DNA from 3 places in the Nonomuraea sp. NPDC050404 genome. Region 2 is predicted to be linked to each of the others. Evidence: riboswitches for the same ligand, from Rfam matches in the RefSeq annotation. Region 2 holds a riboswitch; each other region holds the start of a gene.

Region 1 (9,801 bases), on a different contig from region 2:
CACACCATCCCGACCGTGCATCTGGCGGTCAAGGACCGGCAGGCCGTCAAGGACTACGCGGCCTCCGACGGCGCCACGGCGACGGTCGAGCAGGCGAAGATCACCAGCGACGCGCCGGCACCGTACCTGGCCGCGTTCTCCTCGCGCGGGCCGCTCGCCGCGGGCGGCGGCGACCTGCTCAAGCCCGACCTGATCGCCCCCGGGCAGGACATCCTGGCCGCGTACGCGCCGCCGGGCGCGGGCGGGCTCGACTTCAACTTCTCCAGCGGCACCTCCATGTCCGCCCCGCACGTCGCCGGGCTGGCCGCGCTGCTGAAGGACCTCAACCCGCGCTGGTCGCCGATGGCCATCAAGTCGGCGCTCATGACCAGCGGCTCCGACGTCAAGGACGGCCCGGCCGCCGACCCTTCGGTGATCTTCGGCCAGGGCGCGGGGCACGTCACCCCGAACAGCGCCGCCGATCCCGGCCTGGTCTACGACAGCGGGATCAAGGACTGGCTGGCGTTCCTGTGCGGCAGCACCAAGGGCGTCGAGCAGAAGGTCTGCGACGCGCTGGCCAAGAAGGGCCACTCCTTCGACGTCAGCGACCTGAACGTGCCCTCGATCGCGATCGGCAGGCTGCCCGGCACGCAGACGGTGACCAGGAAGGTGACCAACGTCGGTCGTTCGATCGCCACGTACACCGCCTCGGTCACCGGCCTGGACGGGATCAAGGCCAAGGTCTCGCCGAGCCGGCTGACGCTGCTGCCCGGGCAGACGAGGTCGTTCAAGGTCACCTTCACCAGGACCACCGCCGCGATGAACGCCTACGTGGGCGGGCACCTCACCTGGAAGGACCGCAGGCACTCCGTGCGCGTCCCCGTCATCCTGCGCCCGGCGGCCGAGAAGTGGACGGCCACGTACGGCGTCGCGGGCGGCGAGGACTCGGCCGAGTTCGTCGTCACCGACCCCAAGGGGCAGCGGGTCTACGTGACGGGCGCCAGCTACGGCAACAAGCCCGGCGTGCTGGCCCCGAGCATCGCCACCGTCGCCTACGACGCGGCCAGCGGCGCCGAGTTGTGGAGCAAGACCTACACCGGCCCGGCCGCCCGGTTCGACGAGCCGCACGCCATGCGGGTGAGCCCCGACGGCGGCAAGGTGTTCGTGGTCGGCCTGAGCGCGGGCACGGAGACCGGCAACGACGCCGTCACGCTCGCCTACGACCCCGCCACGGGCGAGCAACTCTGGGAGGCCCGGTACGCGGCGCCCGGAGCCGGCTCCGACTTCGCCAACGCGATCACGGTCTCGCCCGACGGGAAGAGCGTCTACGTCACGGGCATGACCACGGACGGCGGCTCCGACTACTTCACGGCCGCCTACGACACCGCCGACGGCAGCCAGAAGTGGGCGGCCCGCCACGACGGGCCGGGCAAGGGCACCGACGATGCCCGGGTGATCGAGTTGTCCCCGGACGGCTCCAAGATCATCATCAGCGGCCAGAGCAAGGGCGGGCCCGGCGCGGGCCTGTCCGACTGGGGCACGGTCGCCTACGACGCCGCCACCGGACAGCAGCTCTGGACGACACTCCACAACGGCCCCGCGAACGGCATCGATGTCCCCTCGGGCAGCGCCATCGACGACAAGGCCGTCTACCTCACCGGCACCAGCGCCACCCGCGACACGCAGAGCGACGTGATGACGATCGCCTACGACCTCGCGACAGGAAAGGAGTTGTGGGCCGACCGCTACGACGGCCCCGGGCACAAGAGCGACACCCCGCACGACATGACGCTCGCCCAGGGCAGGTTGTTCGTCACCGGCAACACCACAGGCGAGGGCACCGGCTCCGACTTCACCACGATCGCCTACGACCCGGCCACGGGGCAGCGCTCCTGGGCGCAGCGCCACGACGGCCAGGCCAAGAACGAGGACTACGCCTGGGCCGTCAAGACGACCCCCGACGGCACCAAGGTGGTCATCGTCGGCCAGAGCGCCGACAACCAGGCCCTGGGCACGGACTACGTGACCATCGCCTACGACGCCGCGACCGGCGAGCAGGTCTGGACGGGCCGCTACGACGGCGCGGTCGGCGCCGGCGACAACGCCCACGGCCTGGCCGTGGACGCCACGGACGCCGGGGTCCGCATCTTCGTGACGGGCGCCAGCGCGACCGGCGGCACCCCGCCGAACGCCCTGGAGATCGACTTCGCCACGGTGGCGTACTTCGAGCCGTGGAAGCAGTGACCCTCTGACAGCGACGCCCCCTGGAACTCCAGGGGGCGTTCGTGTTTTCCGGGCCCACTTGGGCTCGCGTAACGGCGGGTCACCACTGAAGGGTTCAGAGGGCGTTTCCTGGAGGGCCGTCAGCCGGAGTGCGGTGGGTGGGGAGCCACGGGTGACCGTAATGCAGCAAGCGCTTGTGTTTCGGCCTTGATCACGCCGGGTAAGGCAGATATAAATTTTCTGAGCTGCCTGTTCGTCAGGAGCCACAGATGCCCATCACGCTCACGCCCGCCGCCCGTGAAGCCCTGTCGCCCGATGAAGTGATCTTCTTCGACTGGCACGTCACCGGCCTGTGCTGCGCCGACGCGGGCGAGTTCTCGGTCAGGGCCCTGCGGCGCTCCCGGCTGCCTCGAAGGGCGCGCCAACTCGGGCCGGCCGTGTACGCGCATCCGACCGCCTGGGTGCATCTCGCCGAGCTTCCCGTCACGATCGACTGCCGCCCGCTCTGGCGCTGGCGGCGCTTCGTCTCCGATCTGCCGCCGGACGCCGGCCTGCGCTGCTGCCTGGGGCGCCCCATATATCACCAGGGAGGTTAGCGGTGAAGCTGCGTTCCATCATCATCTGGACGGCGGTGGCCGTCGTCGGCGCCGTGGGGTGGGCGGTGCTCGCCCTGTCCCGTGGCGAGAACGTCAACGCGGTGTGGCTCCTGTGCGCCGCGGTCGGTTCGTACGCCATCGCCTACCGCTTCTATGCCCGCTTCATCGTGCGCAAGGTGCTGCGCGCCGACGACCGCAGGGCCACGCCGGCCGAGCGGCTCGACAACGGCATCGACTACCAGCCGACCGACCGGCGCATCCTGTTCGGCCACCACTTCGCCGCCATCGCCGGGGCGGGGCCGCTGGTCGGCCCGGTGCTGGCCGCCCAGATGGGCTATCTGCCCGGCACCATCTGGATCGTCGCGGGGGTGATCTTCGCCGGCGCCGTGCAGGACATGGTGATCCTGTTCTTCTCCATGCGGCGCAACGGCAGGAGCCTCGGGCAGATGGCCCGCGAGGAGATCGGCCCGTTCGGCGGGGTGGCGGCGCTCGTCGCGGTCTTCGCCATCATGATCATCCTGCTCGCCGTGCTGGCGCTGGTCGTGGTCAATGCCCTGGCGCAGTCCCCGTGGGGTGTCTTCTCCATCGCGATGACCATCCCGATCGCCCTGTTCATGGGCTTCTACCTGCGGGTGATCCGGCCCGGCAAGGTCGTCGAGACCACGGTCATCGGGGTCGCGCTGCTGATGTTGTCGATCGTGGCCGGCGGCTGGGTGCAGGAGTCGAGCTGGGCGCCGTTCTTCACGCTCAGCCCGTCCGCGCTGTCGCTCTGGCTGATCGCGTACGGGTTCGTCGCCGCCGTGCTGCCGGTGTGGATGTTGCTCGCGCCGCGCGACTACCTGTCCACGTTCATGAAGATCGGCACCATCGTGCTGATCGCCATCGGCATCGCGGTCACCGCCCCGCCCCTGCAGACCACGGCCTTCACCGACTTCGCCTTCAACGGCGAGGGCCCGGTCTTCGCCGGGTCGTTGTTCCCGTTCGTGTTCATCATCATCGCCTGCGGGGCGCTGTCGGGCTTCCACTCGCTCATCTCCTCCGGCACGACGCCCAAGATGATCCAGAAGGAGTCCCAGGTACGGATGATCGGCTACGGCTCCATGCTCATGGAGTCGTTCGTGGCCGTCATGGCGATCACGGCGGCCTGCGTGCTGACCCCCGGCCTCTACTTCGCGATGAACTCCCCGGCCGGCGTCGTCGGGGCCACCGTGCAGACCGCCGCGGAGGCGGTCACCAACATGGGCTTCGTCATCACGCCCGAGCAACTGCAGGCCGCGGCGGCGGCCGTACAGGAGGAGACGCTGATCGCCAGGACGGGCGGCGCGCCCACGCTGGCCGTCGGCATCTCGCAGATCTTCTCCGGATTCCTCGGGGGTGCGGGGCTGCAGGCGTTCTGGTACCACTTCGCGATCATGTTCGAGGCGCTGTTCATCCTCACGACCGTGGACGCCGGAACCCGGGTCGGCCGGTTCATGCTCCAGGACACGCTCGGCAACCTGTGGAAGCCGATCTCCCGGGTGAGCTGGTGGCCGGGGCTGGTCATCACCAGCGGCGTGGTCGTCGCGGCCTGGGGATACTTCCTCTACCAGGGCGTCAACGACCCGCTCGGCGGCATCAACCAGCTCTTCCCGCTGTTCGGCATCGCCAACCAGCTCCTGGCGGCCGTGGCGCTCACCGTCGCCACGACCCTGCTGATCAAGAGCGGCCGGCTCAAGTGGGCCTGGGTGACCGGGGTGCCGCTGGCCTGGGACGCGGCGGTCACGCTGACCGCCAGCTACCAGAAGGTGTTCTCGCCCGACCCCACGCTCGGCTTCTTCGCCCAGCGCGACCGCTACCAGACGGCGCTGGACCAGGGACAACTGCTCGCGCCGGCCAAGACGACCGGCGCGATGCAGCAGATCGTGGTCAACTCCACCGTGGACGGCATCCTGGCGGCGCTGTTCGCGATCCTGATCATCGTGGTCATCCTCGACGCTGCCCGCGTGTGGATCAAGGCGATCAGGTCGCCGGAGCCGCTGCCCAGCACCGAGGCGCCGTTCGAGGAGTCCAAGATCTACGCGCCGGCCGGCCTCATCGCCACCCGCGAGGAGAAGGAGATGATGGCCTCCAAAGCCCCCTGACTCAGGGCGCGAGCCACTGCGCCGTGGGCCAGGTCTCGCGCCGCCACGCGCTGTCCCAGAACATCCACTCGTACGCCGCCGCCCTGCCGTACGCCCGGTCCATCGCCTCGCGGGTGTCCGGATCGGCGGTGGCGGCGAGCCGGTCGGCGATCGCCCTGGCCTGCTCGGCGGAGGCCGCGAAGGCCGGGTCGGAGTAGGTGGAGATCCACCTGCCGTAGGGGTGGTCGGACGTGTCCCCGGCCCGCTTGAGCAGCGCCGTACCGACGTCCTGGTAGATCCAGAAGCACGGCAGCACAGCCGCCGCGATCACCGGATAGGGCGCGGTGAGCGCCGTGGCCTGCAGGAACGACGAGTACGCCAGGCACGTCGGTGACGTGGCGAGGTCCGGGTCCTCGATGTAGGCGGCGTGCAGCAGGCGCTCGGCGGCCAGCGCGGTGTGCGCGCTCTGCGCCCAGAACGCGGCGTCGGCCGGGTCGGTGGCGCGGGCCGAGGCCGTGGCCAGCGCCTTGCTGTACGCCTCCAGGTAGCGGGCGTCCTGCACCATGTAGAACCCGAACCGGTCGCGGTCGAGGGTGCCGTCGCCCAGGGCGCGGATGAACGGGTGCTCGTGGATGGCGGTCATCAGGTCGGCTGTGCGCAGCCACATGTCTTCGCAGAACATCGTGCTCATTTCCAGATCGCGTGGAAGTGGTGGACGGGCCCGTGACCATGCCCGACGTCCAGGTCGTCGGCGGCGAGCAGCGCCCCCGTGAGGTACTGCTTGGCCGCCCGCACCGCGCCCGGCCAGTCGTCGTGACGCGGGCGCAGCGCCGCGATCGCCGAGGACAACGTGCAGCCGGTGCCGTGGGTGTTGCGGGTATCCACGCGCGGCGCGGCCAGCTCGACCGTGCCCTCGGGCGTCGCCAGCACGTCCACGCACGTGTCGCCGTCCAGATGACCACCCTTGAGCAGCACCTGCCGCGCCCCCAGCGCACGCAGCCGCCCGGCCTGCGCGCGCATCTCCGCCAGGCTCCCGGCCGGCGCCTCCCCGAGCAGGTCCGCCGCCTCGGGCAGGTTCGGGGTGATCAGGTCGGCGCGGGGCAACAACGTCTCACGCAACGCGGTCACGGCATCGGCGGGCAGCAGCCGGTCACCGCTCTTGGCCACCATGACGGGATCGAGCACCACGTACGCGGGCCCGTACACGTCCAGCGCCCCGGCCACCGCCTTGATCAGCTCGGCGTTGCCCAGCATGCCGATCTTCACGGCGTCCGCCGGCACGTCGGTCAGCAACGTGTCGAGCTGCTGGGCGACGAACTCGGCGGGCACCTCGTGGATGCCGGTCACGCCCGTGGTGGTCTGCGCCACCAGCGCGGTGACCACCGTCATGCCGTACGCGCCGAGCGCGGAGAAGGTCTTCAGGTCGGCCTGGATGCCGGCGCCGCCGCTGGGATCGGTGCCCGCGATGGACAGAACTCTGGGAACAGCGCTCAAGGCTGCGACGTCCCTTCGCTAGTGCGAACTAGATCAGGTTCGACGGGTGTGATCTCAGCCCGGCCGTCCGGGCACCCCGCGTCAGCGGCCCACTGTAACAGCCGCCGGTAGTTGACCACACGTTCGAGTGTCGGCATTGTGGGGCGGGTGGCCGCTGATGAGACGCGTGACGGTGTCGCCCTGAGCAATCTCGACCAGCCGCTGTTCGACGGTGCCGAGGCCACCAAGCGTGACCTGGTCGACTACCTCGACGCCGTGCACGATCGCATCATCCCCGCGCTGCGCGAGCGCCCGCTGTCGGTCATCCGGGTGCGGCCCGGGCAGCAGCCGTTCATGCAGAAGAACCTGCCCAAGTACGCCCCCGACTGGGTGAAGTCGGTGTCCCTGTGGGCGGAGGCGTCGCGCAGGCAGGTGACGTACGCGCTCTGCGAGGACAGGAAGACGCTGCTGTGGTTCGCCAACCAGCGGGCCGTCGAATACCACCCGGCGCTGTACGCCGGCGACAAGCCCACCCACCTCATCCTCGACCTTGACCCGCCCGAGCACGACGACTCCTTCTTGCTGGCGGTGCGCGGCGCGTTCCTGGTCAGGCAGGCGCTGGAGGAGGCCGGGCTGGCGGGCGCGGTGAAGACGAGCGGGGCCAAGGGCGTGCACGTGTTCGTGCCCGTCACCGGGGACACGGGCATGGAGGACCTGGCGGCGGCCACCCGCGCGGTGGCCGCGCGCGCCGAGCGCATCGATCCGGCGCTGGCCACCACGGCGTTCATCCGCGAGGACCGCGAGGGCAAGGTGTTCCTCGACTCCACCCGCGCCGGCGGCGCGACCGTGGTGGCCGCCTACAGTCCCCGCATCCGACCTGGGGTTCCCGTCTCCTTCCCGGTGGCCTGGGCGGACCTGGACCGGGTGGCGCCGAGGGACTTCACGTTGCGTACGGCGCCGGGGTTGCTGGGCGGGGCCGATCCCTGGGGTGAGCACATGCCCGCGCCGCAGCGGCTGCCCGCCGATCTGGTCGAGGAGGGGCACACGATTCCGGTCGCCCGCGTACAGGCGATGCATGAGGGGAAGAGGCGCGCCCGCGCTCGCCGCGAGAAGTGATCTATCCCCGGATGATGTCCGGAATTTGCCACAATAGTGGGTCTTCCCGCTGATTCCTTGGCGGGTTACTTTCGGGCAATCGGCGACTCGGGGGGTTGCACGCCGCGATTCCCATCGTCCTGGGGGGACCCGTATGCGAAGAATCGTCATCGCGCTGATCACAGCACTCGCCTTAGCAGTGGCCATGGCCGCGCCGGCCAACGCGGGCGGTCTCGACGACGTGTTCGCCAAGTTGCTCGTCAAGCAGGTCAAGGGAGCCAACGCCAAGAAGCACCTCGATGCCTTACAGGCCATAGCCACCGCCAACGGCGGCAACCGCGCGGCCGGCAGCCCCGGCTACGACGCCTCCGTCGACTACGTGGCCGGCAAACTGCGCAAGGCCGGATTCAAGGTCACGCTGAACCCGATCAACTTCGTCGAGAGCTGGTCGGAGAACTCTCCGCCGGTCCTCCAAATCACCGCACCCACCCCGAAGACGTACGTGCCGGGCACGGACTTCGTCACCTTCGAGCCCTCACCGGCCGGCGACGTGACCGCGCAGGTCCAGGGCGTGGACCTGACGCTGCCGCCCGCTCCGGTACCCAGCTCCACCAGCGGCTGTGAGGCGTCGGACTTCGCCGGCTTCGTGCCCGGCCGGATCGCGCTCATCCAGCGTGGCACCTGCCCCTTCGTACAGAAGGTGGACAATGCGGCCGCCGCCGGAGCCTCCGGGCTGATCGTCTTCAACGAGGGCCAGCCGGGACGCACCGACCCCTTCCCGCTGAACATCGGCGAGTGGCGGGCCGGCATCCCCATGGTGTTCGCCAGCTTCGCGGCGGGCAACGAACTGGCCACCGGCAGCCCCACCGTGCGCATCAAGGTGGACGCCAACCTGGTGCTCGGGACCAACAACAACGTGATCGCGGAGAGCCGCTTCGGCGACCCGCGCAACGTCGTCATGGTCGGCGCGCACCTCGACAGCGTCACCGCCGGGCCCGGCATCAACGACAACGGCTCGGGCACCGGGGCCATCCTGGAGGTGGCCGAGGAGATGGGCGGGTACTTCCCGGTCAAGAACAAGGTGCGCTTCGCCTTCTGGGCCGCCGAGGAGATCGGCCTGCTCGGCTCGGACCAGTACGTGGACGCCCTGTCGGAGGCGCAGCGGGACCGCATCAGGGTCTACCTGAACTTCGACATGGTCGCCTCGCCGAACTACGCCTACAAGTTGTATGACGGCGACGACTCCGACGGCGTCGGCTCGCCGGCGGGCCCGCCCGGATCGGCGCAGATCGAGGAGCAGTTCGAGGCGTTCTACGGCACCAGGTCCCTGCCGACCGTCGGCACGGACTTCGACGGCCGCTCGGACTACGGGCCGTTCATCGCCGTGGGCATCCCGTCCGGCGGCATCTTCACCGGCGCCGAGGGCATCAAGACGCCCGAGGAGGCGGCGCTGTTCGGCGGCACGGCGGGGGTGGCGTACGACGTCTGCTACCACCTGGCGTGCGACACGATCGCCAACGTCAACGACACGGCGCTCGACGTGGACGCGGACGCGATCGCGGACTCGGTCGCCCGCTACGCCTTCAACCTGCGCTCCATCCCACCCAGGTCACCCGCCCAGTCGGCGACGACCCTGTCGGAGGGCACCGGCTGACGGTTCTTGCGGCCGGGTGGACGTTCCACCCGGCCGCTCACCTGTCAGCTTGCCGGGGTCGGGTAGCTGGCCGGGCTGCGGTGGCCCTTGGTGTCCACTGCCCGCACCCCGAACTGGAAGTTGTCCTTGGACAAGCCCTCCACCGTGTACGAGGTCACGTTTCCGACGAAGCGGGAGTGCGTCCAGCTCGGTTCGGTTGTGTCCCGCCAGACCACTTCGTACCCGGAAATGTCGGGTTCGGGGTTGGCGTCCCAGCGCAGGTCGGTGTCGTTCGTGAGGCGGCTCGTCACGATGGCCGCCCGCCCGGGTGAGCGCGGCGCGCGGGCCAGGACGGCCAGGGCGGCCAGGTTCACCTGGGTCACTCGCGCCACGTAGTCGTTGTCGACGAACCGCAGCAGGTCCCCGTACTGCACCCCGTCCTCCACCCGCACGTCCTGGTGCTGGTGCCGGTAGTCCTCGTGCACCTCGGTGAAGCGCACGGCGGCGTAGCCCTGCTGCAGGAACGGGATCTGGTCGCCGCCCCGCAGGTAGCGGTCCCTGCGGTAGTACATGCGCGCGTCGAACCACGGCACGTACTGCTCGGCCGTCTCGTGGACGAAGCGGGCGAGTTGCCGCGAGACCCCGTCGTTCTCGCCGCCGACCGACTGGCGCACGGCGGCCTGGGCGGGGGTCTCCGAGGTGG
Region 2 (9,801 bases):
CGCGGGAAGGAGGCGATCAAGTCGGAGCCTCTGACCAGGGCGGACGAATGTAACTTTCAGCCGCGTACCACGGCCAATGGGCAGGGCGCGTGGTGCAGGAGGGCCTGGCTGATGGAGCCGATCAACATCCCGGCCAGCTGCCCATGCCCCCGCGACCCCACGACCAGCAGATCGGCCCGTACCGCGGCCTCCTTCAGCACCTCCATCGGATGCCCGCGCACGACCTCGGCCACCACCTGCACCCCGGGATGCCGTTTCCGGTGCTCGGCCAGCGACTCCTCCAGGGCTCCGACCGTGTCCCGTTCGCGCTCGGGGGAGGCCGCCTCGAAGCCGCCCGCCTGGGGCCAGGCCCAGGCCCGGACGGCGCGCACCCGTGCGCCCCGCAACGCGGCCTCGGTGAAGGCGAATTCGAGCGCCCGCTCGGCGCCCGGCGAGCCGTCGGCCCCGGCCACGATCTCGCCGCGCGGGGAGGCGGGTGTCTCGTGAACGAGCACGACGTCCGTACGCGCGTGCGCGGCCACCCCGTGCGCGACCGACCCCACCAGCAGCCCCCGCACCCCGCCGATCCCGCGACTGCCCACGACCAGCAGTGCGCCGCCCTCGGACATCCTGATCAGCGCCGAGCGGGGGTCGCCCGGCACCAGCATGCCCTCGACGAGCACCTGCGGCCACTCACGGCGGGCGCGGTCCCTGGCCGCGTCCAGCACGGAGTGCGCGCCGTCGCGCATCCACCTGGCCACCTCGGCGTAGTGCTGGACGGCGGTGTCCTCGCTCACCCATTTGGGTACGGCGTACGCGATGGTCAGCGGAGAGTTGCGCAGCTCCGCCTCGGCCGCGGCCCAGCCGACCGCCTCCAGGCCGGTACGGGAGCCGTCGGCGCCTACGATGATCAAGACCACAGCTCCTCAGGGCAGGGCGTAACACTCCACTTCCGCCCGGCGGAACGGGATTCCGGCCGCCTGTGAGTCGCGGGTGCACGCGCGTTCGGTCTTGCTGAGCCTGAGTGTGCCACAGACGGACACGCCGGAGTATGTCCGGCAGTCGAGCGTCGAGTCGGATTTGCCGACGCGATACATCTCCCTGACCGCCGCACGGCACTTCCCCTTCCCCGTGTCGGCGTAGCGGCACTGGGCGATCAGAGTGTCGTACTGCTCCTGGCTCACTTCGTGCTGCTGCATGCCGTCACCGGCGGCGGCAGTGGCGCCGGAGGCGGTCATCACGACGAGTAGTCCAACGACAGCGGCGATTTTTCTCATGTTTCCCCTGATGGGACCGTACCGCTGACGGCGATCGCCAAACCTCGCCCGCGAGGTTTCGGGCCGGGCGGGCCGTGGGTACGATCATCGCCGACCAACGCGGGAGCCCGGTGCGGACCGGGCTGAGAGGACGGCTGACAGCCGCCGACCGCCAGAACCTGCTCCGGATAATGCCGGCGAAGGGAGTTTGCGCGATGAGCGACGCGCGCTTTTCCAAGATCTACAACGGTGACCTGCGGGTGCCCATGCGGCAGGTCAACCTGTCCAACGGCTCGTCGGTGACGCTGTACGACACCTCGGGCCCGTACACCGACCCCGCCTACGAGCCGGACCTGCGGCGCGGGCTGCCACGCCTGCGTGAGCGGTGGATCGGCGAGCGGCGCGCGGCCGGTCAGCCGGTCACGCAGGTCGGCTGCGCCCGGCGCGGGCTGGTGACCAGGGAGATGGAATTCGTGGCCGTGCGCGAGGGCGTCACGCCCGAGTTCGTACGCCAGGAGGTCGCCGCCGGCCGGGCCATCATCCCCGCGAACGTCAACCACCCCGAGTCCGAGCCGATGATCATCGGCCGCAACTTCCTCGTGAAGATCAACGCCAACATCGGCAACTCCGCGGTGACCTCCTCCATCGAGGAGGAGGTCGAGAAGATGACCTGGGCCACCAGGTGGGGCGCCGACACGATCATGGACCTGTCCACCGGAAACGACATCCATGAGACGCGCGAGTGGATCCTGCGCAACTCGCCCGTACCGGTCGGCACCGTGCCCATCTACCAGGCGCTGGAGAAGGTCAAGGGCCGGCCCGAGCTGCTGTCGTGGGAGGTCTACCGCGACACCCTGATCGAGCAGTGCGAGCAGGGCGTCGACTACGTGACCGTGCACGCGGGCGTGCGGCTGGCGTACGTGCCGCTCACCGCAGGGCGTAAGACCGGAATAGTCTCGCGCGGCGGCTCGATCATGGCCGCCTGGTGCCTGGCGCACCACCGCGAGAGCTTCCTGTACGAGAACTTCGCCGAGATGTGCGAGATCCTGGCCCGCTACGACGTGTCGTACTCGCTCGGCGATGGCCTGCGCCCCGGTTCGATCGCCGACGCCAACGACGAGGCCCAGTTCGCCGAGCTGCGCACGCTGGGCGAGCTGACGGGGATCGCGCGCGAGCACGACGTCCAGGTGATGATCGAGGGGCCGGGCCACGTGCCCATGCACAAGATCAAGGAGAACGTGGACCTGCAGCGCGAGCTCTGCGACGACGCGCCGTTCTACACGCTGGGCCCGCTCGTGACGGACGTCGCGCCCGGCTACGATCACATCACCTCGGGCATCGGGGCCGCCATGATCGGCTGGTTCGGCACCGCGATGCTCTGTTACGTCACGCCCAAGGAGCACCTCGGTCTGCCGGACAAGGACGACGTCAAGACGGGCGTGATCACGTACAAGATCGCCGCTCATGCCGCTGACCTGGCAAAGGGGCATCCGAAGGCGCAGGAGTGGGACGACGCGCTGTCCGACGCGCGCTTCGAGTTCCGCTGGGAGGACCAGTTCGACCTGTCGCTAGACCCCGACACGGCGCGCGCCTTCCACGACGAGACGCTGCCCGCCGCGCCGGCCAAGACCGCGCACTTCTGCTCGATGTGCGGGCCGAAGTTCTGCTCCATGCGGATCAGCCACGAGATCAGGGACGCGGGCTACGCGGAGAAGGCCGCCGAGATCAGGGATGCGGGCTACGCGGAGAAAGCCGCCGAATTCAGGAGGCTCGGCGGCAATCTCTACGTCGACTAACCGGGTAGCGTCTCCCCGCCGATCGGGGCCAGGATCTCGCCCGTGTAGTACGACGACAGCCGGTTGGAGGCGAAGAACACGTACGAGGGGGCGATCTCGTCCGGATCGGCGGCCCGCCCCATCGGGACCTGTTCGCCGAACTTCGCCACCTTCTCCTCCGGCATGGTCGCCGGGATCAGCGGCGTCCACACCGGCCCGGGTGCCACGGCGTTGATCCTGATCCCGCGATCGACCAGGTTCTGCGCCATGGAGTAGGTGAAGGCGTTGATGGCGCCCTTGGTGGCGGAGTAGTCGATGAGCGTCTTGTTGCCGCGCAGCCCGTTGATCGAGGAGGTGTTGACGATGGCCGCGCCCTCGCGCATGTGCGCGAGCGCGGCCTTCGTGACGTGGAAGAAACTGTGGATGTTGACCGCGAACGTGCGCTCCCACTGCTCGTCGGACAACTCCTCCAGACCGTTCACCGGCTGCTGGTAGGCCACGTTGTTCACCAGCACGTCCAGCCCGCCCAGCTCCGAGACGGTCTGTTCCACGACGGAGCCGCAGTGGGCGCGTTCTCCCAGGTCGCCGGGCAGCAACACGCAGCGCCGCCCGGCCGCCTCGACGAGCTTCCCGGTGTGGGCGGCGTCGTCGTGCTCGCTGAGGTAGGCGATCGCGACGTCCGCCCCCTCCTTGGCGAAGGCCACGGCCACCGCCCGGCCGATGCCCGAGTCGCCGCCGGTGATCAGGGCCCTCCTGCCCTCCAGCAGGCTCCTGCCCTCGTAGTCGCGCATCTCGTCACGCGGCTGCGGGCTCATCTCGGCGGTGTGGCCTGGGTACGGTTGACTCTGCATGACCAGCGGCCTGCCCGAGGCCGGGTATGGATAACACCGGCTACTTGACGAATCCCTCTGACCTGAGCCAGTCGCGGGCGACCAGCGCGGGATCGCCGCCGTCCACGTCCACCTTGGCGTTGAGCTTCTGCATCACGTCGTTGTTCAGCTTGGCGCTGATCGGCGCGAAGATCTTGGCGATCTCCGGATGGGCGTCGAAGAGCTGTTTACGCAGCGTGATCCCCGCGTTGTACTGCGGGAAGAAGTGCTTGTCGTCCTCCAGCAGGACCAGGCCGAGCGCCGGGATCCGGCCGTCGGTCGTACTGATCAGGCCCATGGCGCACTGGCCGCTGGCGATCGAGTTGTACAGGATGCCGACCGACATCCGCTTCACGTTGGCCGCCGGCACGTCGGTGCCGTATCGCAGGCCGTAGCCCTTGAGCATGCCCAGGAAGCCGTCGTCCCGGCCGAACGCCTCGTGGTCGACGCAGTACGTACGCTCCGCCACCGGGATCTTCGTCATCTCCGAGAGCTTCGTCACGCCGTACTTCTCCGACGTGGCGCGGGTCATGCCGATGGAGTAGCTGTTGTTGATCGCGGAGGGCGGCAACCAGACGATGCCGTTCTCGCGCAGATCCAGGTCGCGCACGGCCACGTACTGCTCATGCGGGTCAGGGATCGGCTTGCTCTGGCCGAGGTAGGTGATCCAGCCGGTGCCGGTGTACTCCCACATCACGTCGGCGCCGCCCCTGATCAGCGAGGCGCGGGCGTTCACACTGCCCTGGACGTTGGTCTTGTCGGTCACGTCCGCCCCGGCCGCCGCGAGCGCGAGCACCGCCATCTTGCCCAGGACGAGCTGCTCGGTGAACTCCTTGGACGTCACCCGGATCGGGACGCCCTCCAACGTGGGTATCGGCTTGATGCTGCCGGCCTCGACCGGTGGCACGAAGGACGAGGCGGGCCGCAGCCCGCACGCCGAGAGGGCGATGAGCAGGAGCAGCGCCATGAGTGCTCTCACGACAGACCCTTCGGTGAGAGGTAACGCTGGGCCAGCCCACCAAGCCAGTCGATGAGCAGCGCGAGTACGGCGATCAGCACGCACCCCGTGATCAGGACCAGACTGCGTTGTGTGGTCACGCCCGTGGTGATCAGGTCGCCGAGCCCGCCGGATCCGATGAAGGCCGCGATGCCCGCCGAACCCACGTTCAGCACCAGCGTGGTCCGCACCCCCGCCAGGATGACCGGCACCGCCATCGGCAGTTCGACCTTGAACAACACCCCGGCCGCCGACATGCCGATGCCCCGCCCGGCGTCCACCAGCCGCGGGTCCACCTGCTCGATGCCCACCATCGTGTTGCGCAGCGCGGGTAGCAGGCTGTAGGCGAACAGCGCCGCCACCGCCGTCCAGAACCCGATCTGGAACACCACGGCCAGCAGCACGACCAGGCCCACCGCCGGGGTGGCCTGGCCCAGGTTCACCAGGGACAACACCAGTGGCGTCGCCTTGCGCAACGCGCGCCGGGTGAGCAGGATGCCCAGCGGCAGCGCCACGACCAGCACCAGCACGGTCGAGAAGAACACGAGCTGGATGTGCTCCCACGTGCGCCGCAGGATGTAGGGCAGGTTGAGCGAGCCCGACTCGATGCCGTCGAGCGGGACGACCTGCGTGTAGACCACCATCGCCACGCCCACCAGCAGGTAGCACAGCGGGGGCAGGATCACGTGCCAGGAGCGCCCGATGCGCGGCTCGGGCGCGGTGGCCTCCCTGGCCGAAGCGCTCTCGACCGTCACCGGGTCCCCTCACCCCTGCGCTGTCGGCGCTCGCGTTCGTGGGTCTTGATGGCGGCGATCGCGTTCTGCACCGTGGTCAGTGACAACGATCCTGTGTACGCCCTGCGTCTGCCGACCACCGGTACGACCTCGGTATCGGCGTTGAGCAGCGACTCCAGGGCGTCCTGCAAGGTCATGCGGGCGCTGATGAAGCCGGTTACGGGGTCGCCGGCCGTACCGACCGGGCCGCTGAGACCTTCGAGCTCGGCCTGGCCGACCCACCTGAGCGGGCGGCGCATCCCGTCGAGGACCAGCGCGTAGCCGCGGCCGTCGCTCTCGACCTCCGCCAGGAGCTCCCGCGCGTCGGCGTCCTCGGTGGTGTAGGGGACCTGGTCCGTCTCGATGTCGCCCACCTTGGTCAGTCGCAGCAGCCGCATCGAGGAGCCGCCGCCGAGGAACTGCTCGACGTAGTCGCTGGCCGGGTTCGTGAGGATCTCGGCCGGGGTGGCGTACTGCTCGATGTGGCCGGGGCGCTGCATGATCGCGATGTGGTCGCCGATCTTGAGCGCCTCGTCCACGTCGTGGGTGACGAAGACGATCGTCTTGGCCAGCTCTTCCTGGAGGCTGAGCAGCTCGTCCTGCATGCGCTCGCGGCTGATGGGGTCGAGCGCGCCGAACGGCTCGTCCATCAGCAGTACGGGCGGGTCGGCGGCCAGCGCCCTGGCCACCCCGACACGCTGCTGCTGCCCGCCGGACAGGCGGCGCGGGTAGGTGTCGCGATACAGCTCGGGCTCCAGGCCCACCAGCGTGAGCAGCTCGTCCACGCGTTCGGCGACCCGCGCCTTGTCCCAGCCGAGCATCTTGGGCACCTGGCCGATGTTGGCGGCCACGGTCATGTGCGGGAACAGTCCCGCCTGCTGGATCACGTAGCCGATGTGGCGGCGCAGCCGGTCGGGGTCGATGTCGCGGGAGTTCTCACCGCCGATCACGATGTCGCCCGAGGTGGGCTCGATCAGGCGGTTGATCATGCGCATGGTGGTCGTCTTGCCGCACCCGGACGGGCCGAGCAGGACCACGATCTCACCGGCCGGGATGTTCAGATCCAGCTCGTGTACGGCCGGTTCGTCCACTCCGGGGTAGGACTTGGTCACCTTGCGCAGCTCGATCGGCACGCCGCCAGTTGGCTGGTCAGGCACGAGCACCTCCCAACCTTTCGCCCGGGGTGGTGAACCGTCCGAGCAGTACGAAGAAACCGTCGAAGATGAGCGCCAGGATCGCCACCCCGATCGTGCCCGTGAGCGTGGCGTTGATGGAGTTGGCGCCGCCGAGCCTGGCCAGGCCCGAGAAGATCTGCTCGCCCAGGCCGGGGCCGGAGACGTACGCGGCGACCGCGCCGATGCCCATCGCGAGCTGCGTGGCGACCCTGATGCCCGTCAGGATCACCGGCCAGGCCAGGGGCAGTTCGACCCTGGTCAGTGATCTGCGCCGGCTCATGCCGATGCCGCGGGCGGCGTCCACCAGCATGGGGTCGACGCCGCGCAGGCCGACGATGGTGTTGCGGATGATGGGCAGCAGGGCGTACAGGACGATCGCGGTGACGCTCGGCGCCACTCCCAGTCCGAGCGGGGGGATCAGCAGGCCGAGCATGGCCAGCGACGGGATCGTGAACAGCACCCCCGCGACGGCTGTGGCGAGCGCCGAGGGCCTCGGGCGGCGGTAGGTGGCCACACCGATGAGCACGCCGAGCACGGCCGCGATCAGGACGCACTGCGCCACCATGCTGGCGTGCTGGACTGTCTCGAAGACGATGAGATCCCATCTGTCCTCGACGTACTCCCACAAGTTCATCCCCTGACCCTTAACCGTGATTCCAAGTCTCAAACACCCCACACGTCACTTCCGTAACAGGCGGGAACTGTTTTCGCAGGTCAGAACGTTGAAAAAATGATGAATTTTGCACGGGTCGGCCCAGGGCTAGATGAGAGGTTTCTCATCTGTGGCTCAGCTTGGTCTCCTCGAAGGGCGTCAGGGTCGGACACATGAAACATCGGGGAACGGTGATTCTTCTCGTCCTGCTGGCGGCGGCGGTCGCCGTCACTTCCGTGGGGCTGGTACAGGCCGCCGACAGCGGTCCCGACCTGGGCGAAGCCATCATGGTTTCGCCGTCGCCCCTGGCCTCGCCCGGCCGGGCGAGCGCGTCGGAGACTCTGCGGACCGGGGAGTCCAAGCCCACACAGTCCGGGGAGTCCGATCCGACGCGACCCGGCGAGTCGCCCAGCGTCGGCTCCTCGCCCTCGCCCAGCGCCGACCGGAGCCCGAGCGAGCGGCCCACGGCCCGCAAGACGAAGGCGGAGCCGGTCAAACCGCTGTCCCCGCGCCCCGGCGGCGGGGACGATGATGACGACGATGATGGTGGCGACGATGATGGCGACGACTGATGGGGAGGTCACATGCGGTTGAGCGCCCGTGCCCGGATCGTGGGCTGGATGCTCGCCGTCGTCGGACTTGCCCTGTTGGTCTCGATTCTTGCGACGTGGTCCATTCTGTTCGTCCGGCTCAACGACCGCATGGAGGCCGAGCTGCGCAACGAGGTGGACAAGCTGCGGCAGTACGCGGACCGGGCGCTCGATCCGGAGACCGGGAAACCGGTCACCGACGTCGAGAACCTGATGACGGGTTACCTGCAGCTCAACGTCCCCGATCGATGGGAGACCCTGTTCACCATCCTCGACGGCAAGGCGCACAAGATCCCCGCGGCGCCGCCGCTCGCCCGCATCGACACCGATGACGAGCTGGTGGCGCGGATGATCAGGGCGACCAGGGTCGAGCACGGTGAGTTCGACAGCGCGGCGGGAACGGTCCAGTACGCGGTGATCCCGGTCACCGTGTCCGGCGACTCCCGCCGCGGTCATGTCGTCGTGGCGCAGTTCTACGACCTGCACCGGCGCGAGATGGTCGACGCGGTGAGCGTGCTCGGCCTGTCCTCGCTGGCGGCGATGGGGCTGACAGGGGCGGTCGGCTGGTTAGTCGCCGGGCAGGTGCTCGCGCCGGTCCGGCTGGTCCGCCAGACCGCGGAGCAGATCAGCGACTCCACCGACCTGACCCGGCGGCTCGACGTGCCGGGCGACGACGACGTGGCGGCGCTGGCGGCGACGTTCAACCACATGCTCGACCGGCTCGAACGGGCCTTCGTCGTGCAACGCAACTTCATGGACGACGCCGGCCACGAACTGCGCACGCCGATCACCGTCATCCGCGGTCACCTGGAGCTCATGGGCGACGACCCGGACGATCGCGCCGAGACCATCGCCCTGGTCACCGACGAGTTGTCGCGGATGAACCGCATGGTCGACGACCTGCTCACCCTCGCCAAGGCCGAACAGCCGGGCTTCCTGGCGCTGGACAACGTCGAGCTGGCAGACCTGACGGTCAGCGTGGTCGCCAAGGCACGTGCGCTCGGTGAACGCACGTGGCGGGTCGACGACGTGGCCGAGGCGCGCCTGCCCGCCGACCGCCAGCGGCTCACGCAGGCGCTCATGCAGCTCGCGGCCAACGCCGTGCGCCACACCACCGACGGTGACCTGATCGCCGTCGGCTCCGCCGTGCGCGAGGGTCGCGTCGATCTGTGGGTACGCGACAGCGGCCCCGGAGTGGCGCCCGCCGAGCGCGAACGCATCTTCGGCCGGTTCGTCCGCGGCGCCGGCCGTACCGGGGCCCACGACGGGGCCGGCCTCGGACTGGCCATCGTCAAATCCATCGCCCAAGCCCATGGAGGCACAGTGAAAGTGACGGAGGCTGCCGGGGGCGGAGCCTGCTTTGTCATCTCTCTTCCGCTATGGGAGCTGTGGAGGGTGGGGTGAACCGCATACTGATCGCCGAGGACGAGGCCAGGATCGCCTCCTTCGTGGAGAAGGGGCTGCGGGCCAACGGCTTCGTCACCGCCGTCGTGGGGGATGGGGTGGCCGCGTACGACCTGGCCAGCACGGGCGGGTTCGACCTGCTCATCCTGGACATCGGGCTGCCGCTGAGCGACGGGTTCACCGTGCTGCGGCGGTTGCGGGGGGCCATGGTGAGCATTCCCGTCATCATTCTGACCGCGCGCGACAGCGTGAGCGACACGGTGGCGGGGCTGGAGGGCGGCGCCGACGACTACATCGCCAAGCCCTTCGCCTTCGAGGAACTCCTGGCCAG
Region 3 (9,801 bases), on a different contig from region 2:
CCTTCGGCATGCCGCCGACGTCGGGCATGACCAGCCCGGCGCTGACGAAGATGTCGACCCGGGCGCTCTTCTTGACCTTCTCGCCGTTCTGCGGGGAGGTGCGGATCACCTTGTCGCGTTCGACCTCGGTGTTGGCCTGGCGCTTGACGTTGCCGACCGTCAGCCCCGCCTTGGCCACCTCGGCGCGGGCATCGTTGCCGGACATGCCCGTCACGTCCGGCACGATGATGCGCTCGGGGCCGAGCGACAACACCACCGTGACCGTCGAGCCCTTCTCCAGCTCCGAGCCGTCGGCCGGGTCGGCGCTGAGGACCAGGCCCTCGCCCACCTTCTCGTGGTACCGGCCCTCGGCCTCGCGTGCCACCAGTCCGGCCGCGGCGAGCTTCTTCTGGGCCTCCGCCAGGTTCATGCCGTTCAGCTTGGGCACGGTGACGTACTCGGGCAGGGAGAAGTACCACCCGGTCAGCCCGACCGCCACGACCATCACCGCGGCCAGCGACACCAGGAACCAGTTGGGCCGGAACCCGCGCCGCCGCCGCGGCACCTCGGCCCGCGGCTGGACCAGCGTGTGGGAGGGGGCGGCGGGCGGCATTGACCGTGTGCCGGTGGGCATGCCGAACTGCTGGGTCCCGGTCGGCGCCCGCAGCGGGCCCGTGCCCGGCGGAGGGGTCGTACGGGGCAACATGCGGTGCGTGTCGACCGCCGCCACCAGCATCGCCGTCGCGTCGGCCGGGCGGTGCCCGGGGTCGCGGGCGGTCGCGCCGGCCACCAGCGTGTCGATCAGCGGCGGCACCTCGGGAGCCACCGACGACGGCGCGGGCACCGTGTCGTGCACGTGCCGGTAGGCGACCGACATCGGCGTCTCGCCGTCGTACGGCTGCTGCCCGGTCACCAGCTCGAACAGCATGATGCCCGCGGCGTAGACGTCGCTGCGCACGTCGGCGGCGCCGGTGGTGACCTGCTCCGGCGCCATGTAGCCGATCGTGCCGATCATCACGCCGGTACGGGTCTGGTTGGTCGCCTCGATCGCCCTGGCCAGGCCGAAGTCGACGACCTTGACCCGGCCGTCGTCGGTCATCAGGACGTTCTCCGGCTTGACGTCGCGGTGCACCATGCCGGCCTGGTGGGCCGCGCCGAGCGCCGCGAGCACCGGGATCATGATCTCGAGCGCCTCGCGGGCGGGCAGCCTGCCGCGGTCCCGCAGGATGTCGCGCAGGGTCCGGCCGGGGACGTACTCCATCGAGAGGTAGACAACGTCGTTGTCCGTGCCCTGGTCGAAGACGTGCACCACGTTGGGGTGCGAGAGGCTGGCGACCGACTTCGCCTCGCCGATGAACCTCCTGACGAACGCCGGGTCCTCGGCGAGCGAGCGGTGCATGACCTTCAGCGCCACCATCCGGTCGAGCCGGATGTCCAGCGCGAGGTAGACGGTCGCCATACCGCCCCGGGCGATCCGGCTCTCGATGCGATAGCGCCCATCGAGAAGCCGACCGACCAGGGGGTCCGCAGTCGTCGTGTCCACCCAGCCGAGTTTACGGGCGATTTGCCACCGGCATGGCCTCGCCGCCCGAAACCGATGCGGAGACGTTCTCGTTGGAACGTCCCCGCACCTGGTGAGCCTGACCAGCGACCACTCGCGTCACAGGGTGCCGGATCCGCTTCGCCGTCGGCGTGGCGTCATCGGCTCCCGGCTTTCACGGGCTCATTGGGGAGGATGCCTCGGCGTAGCGGCGGCGCGGGATGCGGCCCGCCTGGCGCGCCAGGCGGCCGGCCGCCACGGCCCCCTTCATGGCCGCCGCCATGAGGTCCGGCCGCTGCGCCCGGGTGACGGCCGTGGCGAGCAGCACGGCGTCGCAGCCCAGCTCCATCGCCAGGGCCGCGTCGCTGGCCGTGCCGATGCCCGCGTCGAGGATCACCGGCACGGTGGCGGCCTCCACGATGAGCTCGATGTTGTGCGGGTTGCGGATGCCAAGACCGGAGCCGATCGGCGCGCCCAGCGGCATCACGGCCGCGCAGCCCGCCTGTTCCAGCCGCCGCGCCAGCGCCGGGTCGTCGCCGATGTAGGGCAGCACCACGAACCCGTCGGCCACCAGCCGCTCGGCCGCGTCGAACGTCTCGATCGGGTCGGGCAGCAGCGTGCGCTCGTCGGCGATGACCTCCAGCTTGAGCCAGTTGGTGCCCAGGGCCTCCCTTGCCAGCCGGGCCGTCAGCACGGCCTCGCCCGCGGTGAAGCAGCCCGCCGTGTTCGGCAGCACCTTGATGTCGCGCTCGCGCAGCACGTCCAGCACCGAGCCGCGGGCGCCGGGGTCGAGCCTGCGCATCGCCACCGTCGTGAGCTCGGTGCCCGACGCCGCCAGCGCCTGGTCGAGCACCTCCAGCGAGGGCGCGCCGCCGGTTCCCATGATGAGCCGGGAGGAGAACTTCTCCCCGGCGATGATCAGATCATCCACCTTGCACCGCCGTCAGAACCTCCACGCGGTCACGGTCGCTCAGCGCCGTCGTCTCCCAGGCGCCGCGTGTGACCACCTCGTCGTTCAGTGCCACGGCCACTCCGGTGGTCGCCGCGGTCAGTGTGCGTACGGCCTGCGCCACGGTCATGCCGTCGGCGACCTCGTGCGCGGCCCCGTTGATGCTAATAATCATGAAATTTCCCGAAATCTTGCCGGCGCGCACCACGCCGCCAGCTCGCTCTCCTCGCCCGTCAGGGCGCCCAGCAGGATCTCCGTCGTGAGCGGGGCGAGCAGCACGCCGCCCCGGTGGTGTCCCGTCGCGTACGCCAGCCCCGGCGTGCCCGATGGCCCGATGAGCGGCAGGTTGTCGGGCGTGCCCGGCCGCAGCCCCGCCACCACGTCGGCCACCTCCAGCTCGGTGACGCCCGGCACCAGCTCCCTGGCGTCGCGCAGCAGCTCGTACAGGCCGCCCGCGGTGACCCTGGTGTCGAAGCCCATCTCCTCCTGGGTCGCGCCGACGACGAGCTCGCCGTCGCCTCGGGGGACCAGGTAGACGGACGAGCCGTGTACGGTGCCGCGTACACATCGGCTGAGCAGCGGCTGCGGGGAACGCAACCGCATGATCTGCCCCTTCACCGGCCGCACCGGCACCTCGGCCAGCCCGGCACTCCACGCCCCTGCGGCCACGACGACCCGCTCGCCCTGCACTTCACGCTGGTCGGCGTCGGCCAGGCGTACCCCCACGACTCGGCCGTCCTCGCGCAGCAGCTCGGTCGCGCGGGCCCGCACCAGGGGGACGCTGAGGCGTTCGAGCGCGGCCAGCAGGGCGGACGTCACGCGGCGCGGATCCACCCACGCGTCGCCGGGCGCCAGCAGGCCGCCACGCACCGAGGGGGCCAGCATGGGCTCCAGGCGCCGGCACTCGCGCCCGGTCAGCCGCTGGACCGGCAGGCCGAGCTTGTCCATGTAGCCCGCCAGCTCATCCAGCGCCGCCAGGTCGTCGGTCCCGAAGGCGACGTCCAGCGTCCCGTCCGAGCGCAGGTCCAGCCCGCGCGCCGGATCGCCACCGGAGCCACCGCTGAAGCCGTCACCGGAAACGCCGCCGATCCCACCGCCGGGCTCGCGCACCGGATCGCCGTCGGGGCCACTGCCGGATTCGCCGCCGGATTCGCCGCCGGATTCGCCGCCGGGGTCGAGGCCGGCGTCGGTGGTCAGTTCGGCGGCGAAGGCGGGCCAGCGGCGCAGCGCGGCCACCCCCAGCCGCAGCAGCGGCGTCTCGGTGTAGGTCACCTCGCTGACCGGGGCCAGCATCCCCGCCGCCGCGTACGAGGCCCCGGTGCCGGGAGCCGGGTCAACCACGGTGACCGGCCGCCCCGCGCGGGCCATCCGCCAGGCCACGGAGAGCCCGACGACCCCGCCACCCACGATCACATCCACATGCGCTCCCTTCGCCGGCATGATCCGGATCAGGTGTCTTGCGGTCGAAGGCCCGGTAAAGCCTTCCTCTCAGCCCGGTAATGGCCGGACTCCCGCGCGTCTTACGTACCTCAGCCTACGGCCTCGGTTCGATGCGCACGCACCGCCCCCGTTATGGTCATGAACGTGAACCAAGTCGTGGTGGTGGGAGCGGGCCTGGCCGGGGTGCGTACGGTCGAGGTCCTGCGCGGGCGCGGCCACACCGGCCGCATCACGCTGATCGGTCAGGAACGCCATCGCCCCTACGACCGCCCGCCCCTGTCCAAGGCCGTGCTCAAGGGCGAGGCCGACACCAGCTTCGTCGACACCGACCTCGACGCCCTGGGGGTCGACTTCCTGCCGGGCGTCGGCGCCAAGTCGTTGCGGGCCGGCGTCGTGGAGACCACCGAGGGCGAGATCGCCTACGACGGCCTGGTCATCGCCACCGGCGCCGACCCGATCAGGCTGCCGGGCGACGGCCTCCAGCACGTGCTGCGCACCCTCGACGACGCCCACGAACTGCGCGCCGTGCTCGTTCCCGGTGCCCGCGTGACGATCATCGGTGCCGGCTGGATCGGCGCGGAGGTGGCCACCGCCGCGCGCCGCGCCGGCTGCGCCGTGACGGTCGTCGAGAGCGCCCCGACCCCGCTGGCCACCGCCGTCGGCACCGAGATCGGAGCCCGTACCCGGCACTGGTACGACGGCATCGACCTGCGGCTGAACACCATGGTCGACTCCGTGGACGAGGGCGGCGTGCGGCTGGTGGGCGGCGAGTTCGTCGAGTCCCACGTGGTGGTCACCGGCATCGGCGTGCGCCCGGCCGTCGAATGGCTGGCCGGCGCCGACATCGACCTGCACAACGGCGTCGTCACCGACGAGCACCTGCGTACCTCCCTGCCGGGTGTCGTCGCGGTCGGCGACTGCGCCGCCTGGTGGTCGCGCCGCTGGGGGACCAGGCTCAGGGTGGAGCACTGGGACACCGCCCTCAACGCCCCCGAGGTCGCAGCCGCGTCGTTGCTGGGGGAGGAGGCGGTGTACGACCCGGTGCCGTACTTCTGGTCGGAGCAGTTCGGCCACATGATGCAGTACACCGGCCACCACCCGGCGGGCGAGCGGCTCATCTACCGGGGCGACCCGGAGGGAAAATGGTCGGCCGTCTGGCTCACCGCCGACGATGTCGTGGCCGCGGTGCTGGCCGTGGACCGGCCCCGCGACTACGTGCAGGGACGCCGGATCATCGCCTCCGGCGGGCGTCTGGACGCGGAACGCCTGGTAGATCCAGAAGTACCCCTACGGGATTGTGTTGTTTGAGCAAGCACGGCATGTGGTAGTTGTGGTTTCGTGACGCTTTCTGTTGCACAGATCGACCGGGAGACCGACCAACTCGTGGACGAGTGGCTGACACTCCCTGAAGTGGCCTCGCGCCTTGACCTTCCGGTCGGGCGGGCCAAACAACTCCTGCGGGATCACAAGCTCCTCGGCGTACGCCGGGGCAGCGGCGGGCCACAGGTGCCCGCGGTGTTCCTCGACGGAAAGGACGTGATGAAGGGTCTGCCCGGCACACTGACCGTGTTGCTGGACGCCGGCTACGACGACGTCGAGTCGCTGCGCTGGCTCTTCACCCCTGACGAATCCCTGCCCGGCTCGCCCATCGAGGCGATCAGGGCCGGCCGTCACACCGAGGTCAAGCGGCGTGCCCAAGCCCTCGCTTTCTGACGCCCGCCTCTACCTCTGCACCGATGGCCGCCGCGACCGCGGTGACCTGGCAGAGTTCCTCGATTCGGTGCTGGCCTCCGGCGTGGACATCATCCAGCTGCGGGAGAAGGGCCTGGAGGCGCGCGAAGAACTCGCGCTCCTCGAGGTCTTCCGCGACGCCTGCGACCGGCACGGCAAGCTCCTTGCCGTCAACGACCGGGCGGACCTCGCCTACGCCGCCCGGCCCGACGTGCTCCATCTGGGGCAGGACGACCTTCCTGTGACGGTCGCGCGAGAGATACTCGGCGACGACATCGTCATCGGACGGTCCACCCACTCCGCCGCCGAGGCATCCGCCGCGGCCGTGGAGGAGGGCGTCGACTACTTCTGCTGCGGCCCCATCTGGCCCACGCCCACCAAGCCGGGCCGCCCCGCCCCCGGCCCGCCGCTGCTGCGGCACGCGGCGTCGCTGGGAGCAACGCGGCCCTGGTTCGGGATCGGCGGCATCGACCTCGACAACCTGGACGAGGTGATGTCGCACGGGGTGAGCCGGGTGGTGGTGGTACGCGCGATCACCGACGCCGACGACCCCGGCGCGGCGGCGGCGGAGTTCGCCAAGCGGCTCTCGGCCACCTGACCCGAGGCGCCCGCCCAACCCGGCGGGCGCTCCTGGTCCAGGTGACGCCGCTTCGGGCCTCGTGTGCGGCCTGACCTCAGGTCCTGCGGGAGTCGAGCCGACTCTGGCGTGCGGCCTGACCTCAGGTCTTGCGTGAGGTGGCGGCGATGGCGAGGTCGGTCAGGGCCGTGCGGGCGTCCGCCGTGATCGGGGCCGGGTCGAGGGCCGACAGTGCCTCGCCCAGGTAGTCGCCGATCAGGTCCTCGCACTCCTGCAGCGCCCCCGTGTCGTCGATGATCTGGCGCAGCGTCGACACCCCGTGCTCGTCCAGATGGGGGTCGCCCAGCAGCTTGCGTACCGTCTCGGCCTCCAGGGGCGAGGCGGAGGCCAGTGTGCGGGCAACCAGCATCGTGCGCTTGCCCTCCCGCAGGTCGTCCCCCGCGGGCTTGCCCGTCTGCGCCGGGTCGCCGAAGACGCCCAGGATGTCGTCGCGCAATTGGAAGGCGATGCCGACGCGCTGCCCGTACCCGGTGCAAAGGTCGTCGATCCACGGCGTCAGCTCGCGGGCGGCGAGCACCAGGCCGAGCCGGAGCGGCTGCTCGACGGAGTACTTGCCGCTCTTGTACAGCGCCACCCGCAGCGCCGAGTCGAAGGTGTTCTCCCCGTTGGCCTGCTCCAGCAGGTCGAGGTACTGGCCGCACATCAGCTCGCTGCGCATGTGGTCGTGCACGGGCTGGGCGGCCTCGATCGACTCGCGCGCCAGCTCGCTGCCCCGCCACATCTCGCCCGACCAGATCAGCAGCAGGTTGCCCAGCAGGATCGCCGCGCCCTCGCCGAACTGCCCGGCCGAGCCGTACCAGCCGGACTTCTCGTGCATCGCCTGGAAGCGGCGGTGTGCGGCGGGCATGCCCCTGCGCAGGTCGCTCTTGTCCATCACGTCGTCGTGCACCAGCGCGCTGGCCTGCAGCAGCTCCAGCGAGGCGGCAGCGGTGAAGATGCCGGGCTCGTCGTCCGCGCCACCCGCGCCGCGCCAGCCCCAGTAGCAGAACGCCGGGCGCAGCCGCTTGCCGCCCGACAGCAGTTCGTCGGCGGCCGTGCGCAACGGCGCGAACTCGGGGTCGCCGCCGTCGGGCAACCGCCGTTCGACGAACTCCGCGAGGACGCGCTCCACCTGCGCGCGCAGGGATTCCATGGCGGCGGCGTGAGTGGTCATGACATGAGACTAATGGCCGTGGGACCGCGATCGGATCTCCAGGTGGCTCCTCTGACCGGACGGCTTGCGTGATGTGACGGTAGCCTTGTGGTCATGTCGCTTGGTCGATCCTCCATCCGGCCCGATCGTGTCCCCACCGTCCGCGAGATGCTCGCCTCCGGTGACCGGTCGTTCTCGTTCGAGTTCTTCCCCCCGAAGACCGACGAGGGCGAGCGGCAGTTGTGGCGCGCGATCAGGGAGCTGGAGTCACTCCGTCCGACGTTCGTCTCGGTGACGTACGGCGCGGGCGGCACGACCCGCGACCGCACGGTCGACATCGTCGAGCGGATCGCCCACGACACCACGCTCACGCCTGTGGCGCACTTCACAGCCGTCAACCACTCGGTGCGCGAGCTGCGTCACCTCGTGGGGCGCTTCGCCGACGCGGGCGTGCGCAACATCCTGGCCGTGCGCGGCGACCCTCCCGGCGACCCGATGGGCGAGTGGGTGCAACATGCCGAGGGCGTGCTGTACGCCGAGGAGCTGGTACGGCTGATCCGGCAGGCGGGCGACTTCTGCGTCGGCGTGGCCGCCTTCCCCTACAAGCATCCGCGCTCGCCGTCCATCGAGTCCGACACCGAATACTTCGTACGCAAGTGCCGCGCGGGCGCCGACTACGCGATCACGCAGATGTTCTTCCAGGCCGACGACTACCTGCGGCTGCGCGACCGGGTGGCGGCCACGGGGTGCGAGACGCCGATCATCCCGTGCATCATGCCGGTCACGCAGATGAGCACGATCGCCAGGTCCGAGCAGCTGTCGGGGGCGCCGTTCCCGCCGGACGTGGCGGCCAGGTTCGAGGCGGTCAAGGACGATCCGGCGGCGGTGCGGCGGCTGGGCATCGAGCACGGCGCGGAGTTGTGCCAGCGGCTGCTGGACGAGGGCGCGCCGGGGATCCACTTCATCACGTTCAACCGGTCGAGCGCGTCGCGTGAGGTGTTCCAGCGGCTTGAGCGGATCTCCGCGACGGCCTGAGCTTGATCACCGGACCGGCGGGCTGGGAAGGCATCGGCAGCACTGTGCCGGAGGGCCAGAAGGGGCCTGAGCTTGAGCACCCGGGTCGGCGGGCCGGGAGGGGCCTGAGCTTGAGCGCCGGGTCGGTGGGCCGGGAGGCCCGCCACCCGTCCGCAGGGGGACCGGGCGGGTGACGGGCAGGAGACACAAGTAGCCGCCGAGTAAAAGGTCAGTTACTTTCTGTGATGCTTCCTGCCCTCTGTCATGCCCGGCAAACCCGCAGGTCACGGCTTTGCCAAAGACTTTTCACGTCAGCGGCAGCGGGCGTCCGGCGATCGCGTACTCCTCGTGCCCGCCCGGGAAGACGAACTTCGCCAGCAGGTCCGTGAAGCCCATGCTGGCGTAGAGGTGGCGGGCGGCCGTGGGTTGGTCGTGCGTGGACAGCACGGCCGAACGCTCGCGGCGGCCCGCGCACAACGTTTGGATCATGGCGCGGCCGACGCCCTTGTCCTGGTAGGCGGGGTGGACGTGGATCTCGGCCAGTTCGAAGGCGTAGCCCAGCCAGGCGTGGGCGGCCTCCTGGCCCATCTTCTCCACCAGGCCGCGCAGGACGACGTCGTGCCACCACTGGCCGGGCGCGCCGCGGAAACCGTACGCGAAGCCGACGATCTGAGGTTCCGGAACGGGCAGATCTGGGGATGAATCACGCAATTCCGCGAAATAGCACTGAAAATGGGGATATGTCGCGTGATTTCGCATGATGGTTTTGCGGCCGGTGATCTGGTCCTCGGGCGGGTTCATGGCCGCCGTGTAAATGTCGATCACCGTGTCCAGCCGCTCGGTGAACTCGGCGGGCCCGGCTCCGCGAAACTCGATCACCCGTCGCACACTACTCGACGTCCACCGGTGTGCCCCCGGTGATGCGCACGAGCTCGTCGAAGGTCGTCGGGAAGATGGTGTGCGGATGCCCGCCCGCGGCCCACACCACCTCGTGCTTGCCCAGCCAGTTGTCCACCAGGGTGCGCACGGGCGCCGGATGCCCGACCGGGGCCACCCCGCCGATCGGCTGGCCGGTGGCCTGCCTGACGAACTCCGGCGTGGCCCGGCGTACCCGCTCGACGCCCACCTCGCGGGCGATCAGCTCGACGTCCACGCGGTGCGCGCCGCTGGTCAGCACCAGCAGCGGGGCGCCGTCGGCGTCGAAGATCAGGCTGTTGGCGATCGCGCCGACCTCGCAACCGAGCTGCGCCGCGGCGATCGCGGCGGTGGGCGCCGTCTCCGGCAGCACCGCGATCTCACCGGTGGCTCCAAGTTCGCGCAGCGCGGATTGCACGACAAGGGCGTTGGCAGGCAACTTCTCAGACATGGAGACACTCTAA

What was found. A riboswitch is a leader RNA that binds a small molecule or an ion and turns the genes downstream of it on or off. The one in region 2 is predicted to bind thiamine pyrophosphate.
Region 1: another riboswitch for thiamine pyrophosphate. It lies ahead of thiD (bifunctional hydroxymethylpyrimidine kinase/phosphomethylpyrimidine kinase); the one in region 2 lies ahead of thiC (phosphomethylpyrimidine synthase ThiC).
Region 3: another riboswitch for thiamine pyrophosphate. It lies ahead of AB0I81_RS22050 (FAD-dependent oxidoreductase); the one in region 2 lies ahead of thiC (phosphomethylpyrimidine synthase ThiC).

The regions. Positions count from the first base shown of each region.
Region 1 covers NZ_JBFAKB010000040.1:55,967-65,767, reverse strand. Annotated here, with positions in the region: gene AB0I81_RS57290 (S8 family serine peptidase) at 1-2,223, shown strand, start outside; gene AB0I81_RS57285 (hypothetical protein) at 2,472-2,798, shown strand; gene AB0I81_RS57280 (carbon starvation CstA family protein) at 2,801-4,918, shown strand; gene AB0I81_RS57275 (TenA family protein) at 4,920-5,579, opposite strand; gene thiD (bifunctional hydroxymethylpyrimidine kinase/phosphomethylpyrimidine kinase) at 5,585-6,391, opposite strand; TPP riboswitch at 6,385-6,480, opposite strand; gene AB0I81_RS57265 (ATP-dependent DNA ligase) at 6,539-7,486, shown strand; gene AB0I81_RS57260 (M28 family metallopeptidase) at 7,620-9,119, shown strand; gene AB0I81_RS57255 (M28 family metallopeptidase) at 9,164-9,801, opposite strand, start outside.
Region 2 covers NZ_JBFAKB010000035.1:3,908-13,708, forward strand. Annotated here, with positions in the region: gene AB0I81_RS54240 (universal stress protein) at 57-893, opposite strand; gene AB0I81_RS54245 (hypothetical protein) at 906-1,256, opposite strand; TPP riboswitch at 1,346-1,458, shown strand; gene thiC (phosphomethylpyrimidine synthase ThiC) at 1,451-3,031, shown strand; gene AB0I81_RS54255 (SDR family oxidoreductase) at 3,028-3,861, opposite strand; gene AB0I81_RS54260 (glycine betaine ABC transporter substrate-binding protein) at 3,902-4,858, opposite strand; gene AB0I81_RS54265 (ABC transporter permease) at 4,855-5,631, opposite strand; gene AB0I81_RS54270 (ABC transporter ATP-binding protein) at 5,628-6,806, opposite strand; gene AB0I81_RS54275 (ABC transporter permease) at 6,799-7,458, opposite strand; gene AB0I81_RS54280 (hypothetical protein) at 7,650-8,048, shown strand; gene AB0I81_RS54285 (ATP-binding protein) at 8,061-9,470, shown strand; gene AB0I81_RS54290 (response regulator transcription factor) at 9,467-9,801, shown strand, end outside.
Region 3 covers NZ_JBFAKB010000007.1:399,779-409,579, forward strand. Annotated here, with positions in the region: gene pknB (Stk1 family PASTA domain-containing Ser/Thr kinase) at 1-1,522, opposite strand, end outside; gene AB0I81_RS22040 (thiazole synthase) at 1,695-2,450, opposite strand; gene thiS (sulfur carrier protein ThiS) at 2,443-2,643, opposite strand; gene AB0I81_RS22050 (FAD-dependent oxidoreductase) at 2,640-3,887, opposite strand; TPP riboswitch at 3,877-3,993, opposite strand; gene AB0I81_RS22055 (FAD-dependent oxidoreductase) at 4,047-5,216, shown strand; gene AB0I81_RS22060 (Rv2175c family DNA-binding protein) at 5,247-5,621, shown strand; gene thiE (thiamine phosphate synthase) at 5,599-6,237, shown strand; gene AB0I81_RS22070 (polyprenyl synthetase family protein) at 6,359-7,429, opposite strand; gene metF (methylenetetrahydrofolate reductase [NAD(P)H]) at 7,523-8,443, shown strand; gene AB0I81_RS22080 (GNAT family N-acetyltransferase) at 8,729-9,301, opposite strand; gene AB0I81_RS22085 (YbaK/EbsC family protein) at 9,312-9,788, opposite strand.